Regions from separate parts of the Stakelama saccharophila genome, predicted to be linked through region 2. Evidence: riboswitches for the same ligand, from Rfam matches in the RefSeq annotation. Region 2 holds a riboswitch; the other holds the start of a gene.

Region 1 (4,609 bases), 890 kb from region 2:
ATCCGGTGGTCGAGATGGGTGGCGATCCGCGCGCCGCCAGACCGGGGGCCGGGCAGGGGCTCGCCGCCGGTGCCGGTGATGGCGAGGCCGTCCTCATATTCCTCAATTCGCGCGCCGCATGCGGACAGGGCGGCCGCCATCGCCGCGATCCGGTCCGATTCCTTGACGCGCAGTTCCTCCGCCCCGCGCGCGACCGTCCGCCCCTCGGCACGTGCGGCGGCGGCGAACAGCACGGGATATTCGTCGATCATGCTGGGGGCGAGATCGGGCGGCACCGCGATCGCGCGGAGCGGCGCGTGGCGCACGCGCAGATCGGCAACCGGTTCGCCGCCGACGTCGCGCGCGTCGATCTCGGCAATATCGGCCCCCATCATGCGCAGCGCCGTGACGAGGCCGGCGCGCGTCGCGTTCAGACCGACATTGCGGATGGTGATGTCGGACCCGGGCACGATCGACGCCGCCACCATCCAGAAGGCGGCGGAGGAGGGGTCGCCGGGCACCGTGATCGTCTGCGGCTTCAGTTCCGCTTCGCCGCGAAGGGAGATGATGCGCCCTTCGGGTCCGTCCTCGACCGTCAGATCCGCGCCGAAGCCGCGCAGCATCCGTTCGGTATGGTCGCGGGTCGGAACCGGTTCGATGACGCGGGTGATGCCGGGTGCATTCAACCCGGCGAGCAGCACCGCCGACTTCACCTGGGCCGAGGCGACCGGCAGCGTATAGCTGATCGGCACCGCCGGGCAGAGGCCGCGCATGGTCAGCGGCAGGCGCTCGCCCGGCGCGCAGGTGAAGTCCGCCCCCATGCGCGAAAGCGGCGCGACCACCCGGCCCATCGGCCGCTGCGAAAGCGAGGCGTCGCCGGTGAAGGTGACGGTGATCGGGTGGCTCGCCACCAGACCCATCAGCAGCCGCGTCGACGTTCCCGAATTGCCCATGTCGAGTGCTGTCGCCGGCTGGAGCAGGCCGCCGACACCGACGCCGGACACCTGCCAGGCGCCGTCGTCGCCGCGAACGATATCGGCGCCCATCGCGCGCATCGCCGCCGCGCTGGCGAGCACATCCTCGCCTTCGAGCAGCCCGTGGATACGGCTTTGCCCGACCGCGAGGCCGGCGAACATCAGCGACCGGTGGCTGATCGACTTGTCGCCCGGCACGGTGATCGTGCCGGTGAGCGGGCCGGTGGTCGACAGGGAAAAGGGGCGGGGCTGGGCATGCGGCATGGGACGCGGCTTTTGACAGTGCGCTTGCGCTATGGCAAGGCGCGCCCCACTTTGCGGGATCGACCCGCGGATTCCATCACTTTCGAAAGGCAAGAGACGGCACATGGTCAAGCCGGAATGGGGCACGAAGCGAACCTGCCCGAAATGCGCGACGCGTTTCTATGATCTTGGCAAGGACGATCCCGTCGCCTGCATCGAATGCGGGAACGAATGGGAACCCGAGCCCATCCTGAAGTCGAAACAGCCGCTGCCGTTCGAGAACAAGGACGAAAAGGTCAAGGAAAAGGAAGCCGAATCCAAGGACCAGGACCTGTCGGAAGACGAGGATCTGGACATCAGCGAGGACGACGAAGATCCGGTCGACGACGACAACGATCTCGGCGGCGACGACGATCTGGGCGTGAAGCGTCCGGAAAACAGCGACGAGGAATAAATTCACGCGGCGGTGCGATGCACCGCTTGCCAAGGGAGCGTCGCCCGACTAAAGGGCGACGCCTCCACACCGGAACGGGGCCGTAGCTCAGCTGGGAGAGCGTCGCAATGGCATTGCGAAGGTCAGGGGTTCGATCCCCCTCGGCTCCACCACCGGGACCTCAGCACAACTCTTCGGCGCGCCGTTGAAGCAGCGCGTGTGCCGCGGCGAAGCGCCTCGCATCGCGTAAGCGACGATCCTTCGGCCGGTGCGGCCGCCCGCCCTCGGTCCTTGATGACGCAAGGTGGAGGGCATCGTTCCTGCACCGCCGTCTTCGTCCGATCGCGGCTGGAACTGCTTAGCTGGTCTGGGCGACGTAGAAGGTGTTGTACCCGACAAAGATGATGAAGACGATCGCCAGGATCAGGATGGCGAACAGGGCGATGCGTTTCGAATTGCGGCGCGGCCTGGGCATTCGTTCGTAGTCCGTCGTTCTTGCGGGGTTGGAGTAACGCTTCCGGGACGAAGTCGCTCCCGCATTTCGCTGAACTGCTTGGACGAAAGTCGGGCGCGCACTGATGGCGCGGATCGGCACCGCCGAATTCGCGCTTCGGGCGACCCGTTCGGGTCGGGTCAGGCGATCAGCAGCGCGATCAGCGTGATGATGGCGGTTGCGGTGATCGCGGTTCCGAGCTGGAACGCGACGGGGCAATCGCCCACTTCCGGACTCAGGCGGTCCATGCACCCTCTCCCTGAGCCGTCGCCCGCATGCGCGGTGTCCTTGCCGGCTCGACTCCGATCCTACGCCTTTTCGCCCGATCGGTACAGCGGGTCGTGCGAGCGATTGCATCGCCGCGCGTACTTGCTATGAGCCGCCCGGCGACCGGCCGCTGGCCGGTCGCACAACATCGTGCCGGCGCCCTTTCAGGGCCCAGAGGGAATGCGGTGCGGATGCCCGAGGGGCATCCCAGGCCGCGGCTGTCCCTGCAACTGTAAGCGGTTAGCGCGATGCGCGAGGCTCCCGCCCGAGGGAGCGGTCACTGGGCAAGACCCGGGAAGGCTGGCGCATCGAATGCGGTGATCCGCGAGCCAGGAGACCTGCCGGCGCGTGGTCGCTCTTGCTTGGGTCCAGGGACTGGCCGAGGCACGGACCTCCGTTTGGAGCGACATCCCGACGCGGAGGGAGCCGCATCGGATCGTTCCGCCGGTTGCCGCTGGGTGCCGGAACGGCGGGCGTCCGCTCGTGCCATGCGCCCCCTCGCGACCTGTCGTTCGCGCATCCGAGGGGGTTTCCGCCCATGTTGTCATCGTTCGTTTCCGCCATCGCCGTCACCGCCGCCCTGCCGGCCGCGGCACAGACCGCCGGCGTTGCCGCCGCCCGCGATCCCGAAATCATCGTGACGGCCAATCGTGCCGGCGAGGCCGAAAGGGCAGAGGACGTGCCCGCATCCATCACCGTCATTTCCGACCAGGAGCTGCAGAACCGCCAGACGCGCGTGGTGTCCGACGTGCTGCGCGACGTGCCGGGGATCGCGGTCAACCGCACCGGCGCGATCGGCGGCTTCACCCAGATCCGCATCCGGGGGAGCGAGAGCAACCAGTCGCTGGTGCTGATCGACGGTATCGAAGGGGCCGATCCGTTCTACGGCGAATATGATCTCGGCACCGTGCTCGCCGACCCGGCGATGCGGATCGAGGTGCTGCGCGGGCAGCAATCGGCGCTGTATGGCTCCGATGCGATCGGCGGGGTGGTGCAGATCGTCACGCTGACCGGGGCGGAGGCGCCGGGCGTCAGCCTGCGGGCCGAGGGCGGGTCGCAGGGCACAGCGAGCGGCGCCGCGCGCGTCGCCGGCGTTTCTGGCGCGCTGGATTATGCGCTGTCGGCCACCGGCTATACCACCGACGGCTTCGCGACCGCGCGCGGTGGCACGCGCGAGCTGGGGTCGGACAATGTCGGCGCGAATGCGAAGCTGATCTGGTCGCCCACCGCCAATTTCACGCTGACCGGCGTCGGCCGCTACAGCTATACCCGCGCCGAAACCAACCAGACCGACGGCGATCCGACCAGCCCGACCTTCGGCCTGACGGTCGATACGCCGGGCGAATATTTCACCAATGACGGGCTCTACGGTCTGGTGAAGGGCGAACTGGCGCTGGCGGACGGACGCTGGACCAATTCGCTGACCGCGCAGATCGCCGATACCCGCCGCCATAACTATACCGGCGAGGCAGAGACGTCGGGCGACCACGGCGCGCGCTACAAGGGCTCGTTCGTCAGCGCCTATCGCTTCGACACCGGCGCGGTGCGGCACCGCATCACCGGCGCGGTCGACGTGGAGCGCGAAAGCTTTCGCAACACGGTCGCCAGCGGCGGCGCGTTTACCGGCGAGAAGCATATCGATACCGTCGGCATCGTCGGGCAGTATTCGCTGCGCGCGGGCGGGCTCGCGCTCGACGGGTCGGTGCGGCGCGACCTCAACGACCGGTTCGCCGACGTCACCACCTATCGGGTGCAGGCAGGCTATCGCTTCGCCACCGGCACCCGGCTGCACGGCGCATGGGGGACGGGGGTGCGCAATCCCGGCTTCTACGAACTGTTCGGCTATATCGACGGCCGGTATATCGGCAATCCCGATCTGGCGCCCGAGACGTCGAAGGGCTGGGAAGCGGGCGTCGACCAGGTGATCGCCGGCGACAAGGCGCATGTCGGCGTGACCTATTTCGACAACCGGCTGGAGGACGAGATCGTCACCGCCTATCCGGCGCCCGATTTCGTCGCGACGTCCGTCAACGCGGACCGGCTGTCGCACCGCAAGGGGGTGGAGGCCTTCGCCTCGGCCCAGCCGATTCCGCAGCTTCGCCTCGATCTTGCCTATACCTATACCGACGCCGACGAGAACGGCGTCGCCGAGGTGCGGCGGCCGAAGCATATGGGCAGTTTCAACCTGACCGCCTTCAGCACGGACAAGCGCCTCTCCGG
Region 2 (4,609 bases):
GCGGCCTTCGGGCCTTGCCCGCCGCTTTGTATTTGGGCACGAGGCAAGGCCGATGGCTGAGGAAACGGAAAAGGCTCAGGCGCTGGACGCCGCGCGCCAGGCCCTGCGCGCCGGCCGCCACGCCGATGCGCTGGCGGGTGCCGAGGCGGTGCTCGGTCGGGCGCCGGACGATGTCGACACGCTCTATGTCGCAGCCGTCGCGGCGCGCTTCGCGGGCCGGCAGAAGGATGCGCGCGCATTTCAGGACCGGCTGCTGACGATCGCGCCCGATTATGGGCGGGCCTGGCAGGAGCGCGGGCATCTCGCGCGCGATACCGGCGACAGCGACGCCGCCATCGCCGCCTATCGCCGCGCCTGCCGCTATAATCCGGCGCTGCACGCGAGTTGGAAGTGGCAGGCCGACCTGCTCGCCGCGCGCGGGCGGCACGGCGAAGCAGCGGCCGCGCGGGCACAGGCCGACAGGCTTTCATCGCTGCCGCGCGATCTGGTCGCCGTCACCAACATGATCCACGAAGGTCGCGTGCTGAAGGCCGAAGCCTTGTGCCGACGGTTCCTCCAGGCCCATCCCCATCATGTCGAGGCGATGCGCCTGCTCGCCGACATCGGCAGCCGGCTGGGTGTGCTCGACGATGCCGATTTCCTGCTGGAAAGCGCGGTCGCGTTCGAACCCGACAATGTCCAGCTTCGCCTCGACTGGATCCGGCTTCTCAGGAAACGGCAAAAATTCGCCGCTGCACTCGCCCAGGCGGAAGCGCTGTACGAGCGCGATCCCGACAACCCGCTGTTCCAGTCGCAACTCGCGATCGAGGCGATGCAGACCGGCGATTATGAGCGCGCCTTCGCCCTATTCGACCGGGTGCTGGCGAAGCTTCCGAACGACCCGGCCACGCTGACTTCCAGGGGCCATGCGCTCAAGACGCGCGGAGAGCATGACGCGGCGGTCGCCTCGTACCGCGCCGCAACGGCGGCGATACCGGGACATGGTGACGCCTGGTATTCGCTGGCCAATCTCAAGACCTATCGCTTCACCGATGCCGAGATCGCGCAGATGCACGATCAGGTCGGTCGCGCCGATCTGGGCTTCATGGACCGCGTGAACCTGTCCTTCGCGCTGGGCAAGGCACATGAAGACCGGCGCGAATATGACGAATCCTTCCGCTTCTATGCGCAGGGCAACGATCTGAAACGCCGCCAATCGCGCTATGACGCCGATGCCATGTCGGCGGAGCTGGCGCTGCAGCGCGAATTCTGCACGCCGGACCTGTTCGCAGCAAAGGCGGGCATGGGCGATCCCGCCCCCGATCCGATCTTCGTGCTCGGGCTGCCGCGGGCCGGGTCGACGCTGATCGAGCAGATCCTCGCCTCGCACAGCCAGGTCGATGGCACGATGGAGCTGCCCGACATCCTGTCGCTGGCGCACCGGCTGCGCGGGCGGATGAAGGGCGGCGGACAGGGCCACTATCCCGCCAATCTAGCCGGACTGTCGGCCGAACAGCTTCGCGAAATGGGCGAACAGTTCATCGAGAACACCCGCATCCACCGCGGCGGCGCGCCCTTCTTCATCGACAAGATGCCGAACAATTTCCGGCATATCGGTCTCATCCACCTGATCCTGCCCAATGCGAAGATCATCGACGCCAGGCGGGCGCCGATGGATTGCTGTTTTTCCGGGTTCAAGCAGTTGTTCGCGGAAGGCCAGGAATTCACCTACGGCCTGTACGAAATCGGCCGGTATTACCGCGACTATGTCGCGCTGATGGACCATTGGGACCGGGTCCTGCCGGGCAGGGTTCTCCGCGTCGTCCATGAGGACGTATTGGACGATCTGGAAGGCCAGGTGCGGCGGATGCTCGATTTCGTCGGGCTTCCCTTCGAGCGGGCCTGCCTGGAATTCCATAAGACCGACCGCGCCGTCAGGACCGCCAGTTCCGAACAGGTGCGCCGGCCGATCAACAAGAGCGGCGTGGGAAGCTGGAAACCGTTCGAGCCGTGGCTGGATCCGCTGAAGAAGGCGCTGGGCCCGCTGGCGCCGTAAGCCGGCGTATCCCATGACCGTTGCCGGGCACCCTCACCCGAAGATATAAAGAAATCTTTATATGACGCTTGACGCAGGCCACCGCACTACGCGATATTGCGGTGGTCGAGGTTCTCCGGTCGGCATGGCCACACCGGAGCTAAGACGGGAAGCCGGTGCAAATCCGGCGCTGCCCCCGCAACTGTAAGCGGCGAGCGGCGGTCCATCCATGTCACTGGGGCGCAAAGCCTCGGGAAGACGGACCGTCCGCTATGACCCGCGAGCCAGGAGACCTGCCTTCGACGCCATAACGTCCACCGGCGGGGTGCCCGGTCTGGTCTCCTGACAGTCGTGGCCGGCCCGCTTCCGGTCACGCGTGACGGTGTCCGGCTATCGCCCCCGCCTTCATCTTCGGGGTTGAAGAATATGACCGTCACCACCGCCACCCTCGGCTTTCCACGCATCGGGCCGCGCCGCGAGCTGAAATTCGCACTCGAAAAATTCTGGTCGGGAAAATCGGACGAGACAGAATTGCTCGGGGCCGCAGCCGGCCTCAGAACCGCGTCCTGGGCGCGACAGAATGCACTCGGCGTCGACTGGCTGCCGTCGGGCGATTTCTCGCTGTACGACCATATGCTCGACATGAGCGCGATGCTTGGCGCGATTCCCGATCGCTACGGCGTCCCGCACGGCACCGCCGACCTTTCGACCTATTTCGCGATGGCGCGCGGCACCGGCGGCGCGGACAGCGTCACCGCCTGCGAAATGACCAAGTGGTTCGATACCAACTACCACTATATCGTTCCCGAACTCCATGCCGGACAGCATCTTGCGCTCGGCCGGCTGGGCGTTGTCGATGCCTATCGCGAGGCGAAGGCACAGGGGTTCGAAACCCGGCCCGTCATCGTCGGTCCGATCACCTGGCTCAGCCTGGCCAAGGGGCATGGCATCGACCCGTTCGATTATCTCGAGGAGGTGCTCGGTCTTTATCGCGTGATCCTCGGTCATCTTGGGCAGGCCGGCGCCGAATGGGTGCAGATCGACGAGCCGATCCTCGTCACCGACCTCGACGACCGCCAGCGCAGCGCCCTCACCCGCGCCTATGCCAAGCTTGCGCGCTCGGGGCCGAAACTGATGCTGACCACCTATTTCGGCGGATTGGGCGACAATCTGTCCTTCGCCGCGTCGCTGCCGGTGTCGGGGCTGCACATCGATTGCGTCCGCGCGCCCGAACAGCTCGACCGGCTGGTCAGGATCGCGCCCAAGTCACTGCTGCTCTCGCTCGGCGTGATCGACGGCCGCAATGTCTGGCGCGCGGATCTCGCGGCGCTGCTCGACCGGCTGGAACCGATCGCGGCGTTGCGGGACATCGTTGTCGCGCCGTCCTGTTCGCTGCTCCACGTGCCGGTCGATCTCGACCTGGAGCAAAAGCTCGATGACGAGGTGAAACAGTGGCTCGCCTTTGCCGCGCAGAAGGTCGCCGAACTGACCACGCTCAAGACCGCGCTCAACGAAGGCCGCGATGCGGTGGCGAAAGACCTTGCCGCGTCGACCGAGGCATCGGTCTCGCGCAAGCGGTCGCAGCGCATCCACGACAGCGCGGTCGCAGCCCGCGTCCACCAGGCAACGCCCGACATGCGCCAGCGCAAGTCCGGGCATGACGAACGTACGCGCGCGCAGGCCGAGGCGCTCAACCTGCCGCTCTTTCCAACGACGACGATCGGCTCCTTCCCGCAGACGCGTGAGGTGCGCAAGGCACGCGCTTCATACAACCGGGGCGAAATGGATGCTGCCGGCTATGACGCCTTCCTGCGCGCCGAAACCGAACGCGCGATCCGCTGGCAGGAGGAGGTCGGGCTCGACATGCTCGTCCATGGCGAGTTCGAGCGCAACGACATGGTCCAGTATTTCGGCGAGAAGCTGTCGGGTTTCGCCTTCACCACGGGCGGTTGGGTACAATCCTACGGTTCGCGTTGCGTGCGCCCGCCGATCCTGTTCGGCGACGTCTCGCGGCCAGAGCCGATGACGGTGGACTGGTGGCATTATGCCCAGGGCCTGACGGACAGGCCGGTGAAGGGAATGCTCACCGGTCCCGTCACGATCCTCAACTGGAGCTTCGTGCGCGACGATCAGCCGCGCGAGGACAGTTGCCGCCAGATCGCGCTCGCCATCCGCGACGAGGTGCGGGATCTGGAAGCCGCCGGTTGCAAGGCGATCCAGATCGACGAGGCGGCGCTTCGTGAGGGCCTGCCGCTCAGGCGCGATGCGTGGCGGCATTATCTCGACTGGGCGGTCGACTGTTTCCGACTCGCCGCTTCGGGGGTCGAGGACCGGACGCAGATTCACACGCATATGTGCTATTCGGAATTCAACGACATTCTCGCCGATATCGGCGCGATGGATGCCGATGTGATCTCGATCGAAACGGCGCGGTCGCAGATGGAGTTGCTCGAAGGCTTCGCCCGCTACGAATATCCGGCGGCGATCGGGCCGGGTGTCTATGACATCCATACGCCGCGTGTGCCCGGTGAGGACGAGATGGTTCACCTGATCCGCCTCGCGCAGCGCCATCTGCGGCCCGAGCAGCTCTGGGTA

The links. Region 2 has a riboswitch for cobalamin ahead of metE (5-methyltetrahydropteroyltriglutamate--homocysteine S-methyltransferase). Riboswitches for the same ligand answer to the same signal wherever they lie in the genome.
Region 1: linked by a shared signal. The riboswitch ahead of RPR59_RS11445 (TonB-dependent receptor plug domain-containing protein) and the one ahead of metE (5-methyltetrahydropteroyltriglutamate--homocysteine S-methyltransferase) in region 2 are both predicted to bind cobalamin.

What each region holds. Positions count from the first base shown of each region.
Region 1 covers NZ_CP135076.1:2,463,872-2,468,480, reverse strand. The annotation lists gene aroA (3-phosphoshikimate 1-carboxyvinyltransferase) at 1-1,217, opposite strand, end outside; gene RPR59_RS11455 (TIGR02300 family protein) at 1,321-1,650, shown strand; tRNA gene RPR59_RS11450 (tRNA-Ala) at 1,727-1,802, shown strand; cobalamin riboswitch at 2,527-2,749, shown strand; gene RPR59_RS11445 (TonB-dependent receptor plug domain-containing protein) at 2,928-4,609, shown strand, end outside.
Region 2 covers NZ_CP135076.1:1,570,650-1,575,258, reverse strand. The annotation lists gene RPR59_RS07430 (tetratricopeptide repeat-containing sulfotransferase family protein) at 53-2,035, shown strand; cobalamin riboswitch at 2,127-2,329, shown strand; gene metE (5-methyltetrahydropteroyltriglutamate--homocysteine S-methyltransferase) at 2,441-4,609, shown strand, end outside.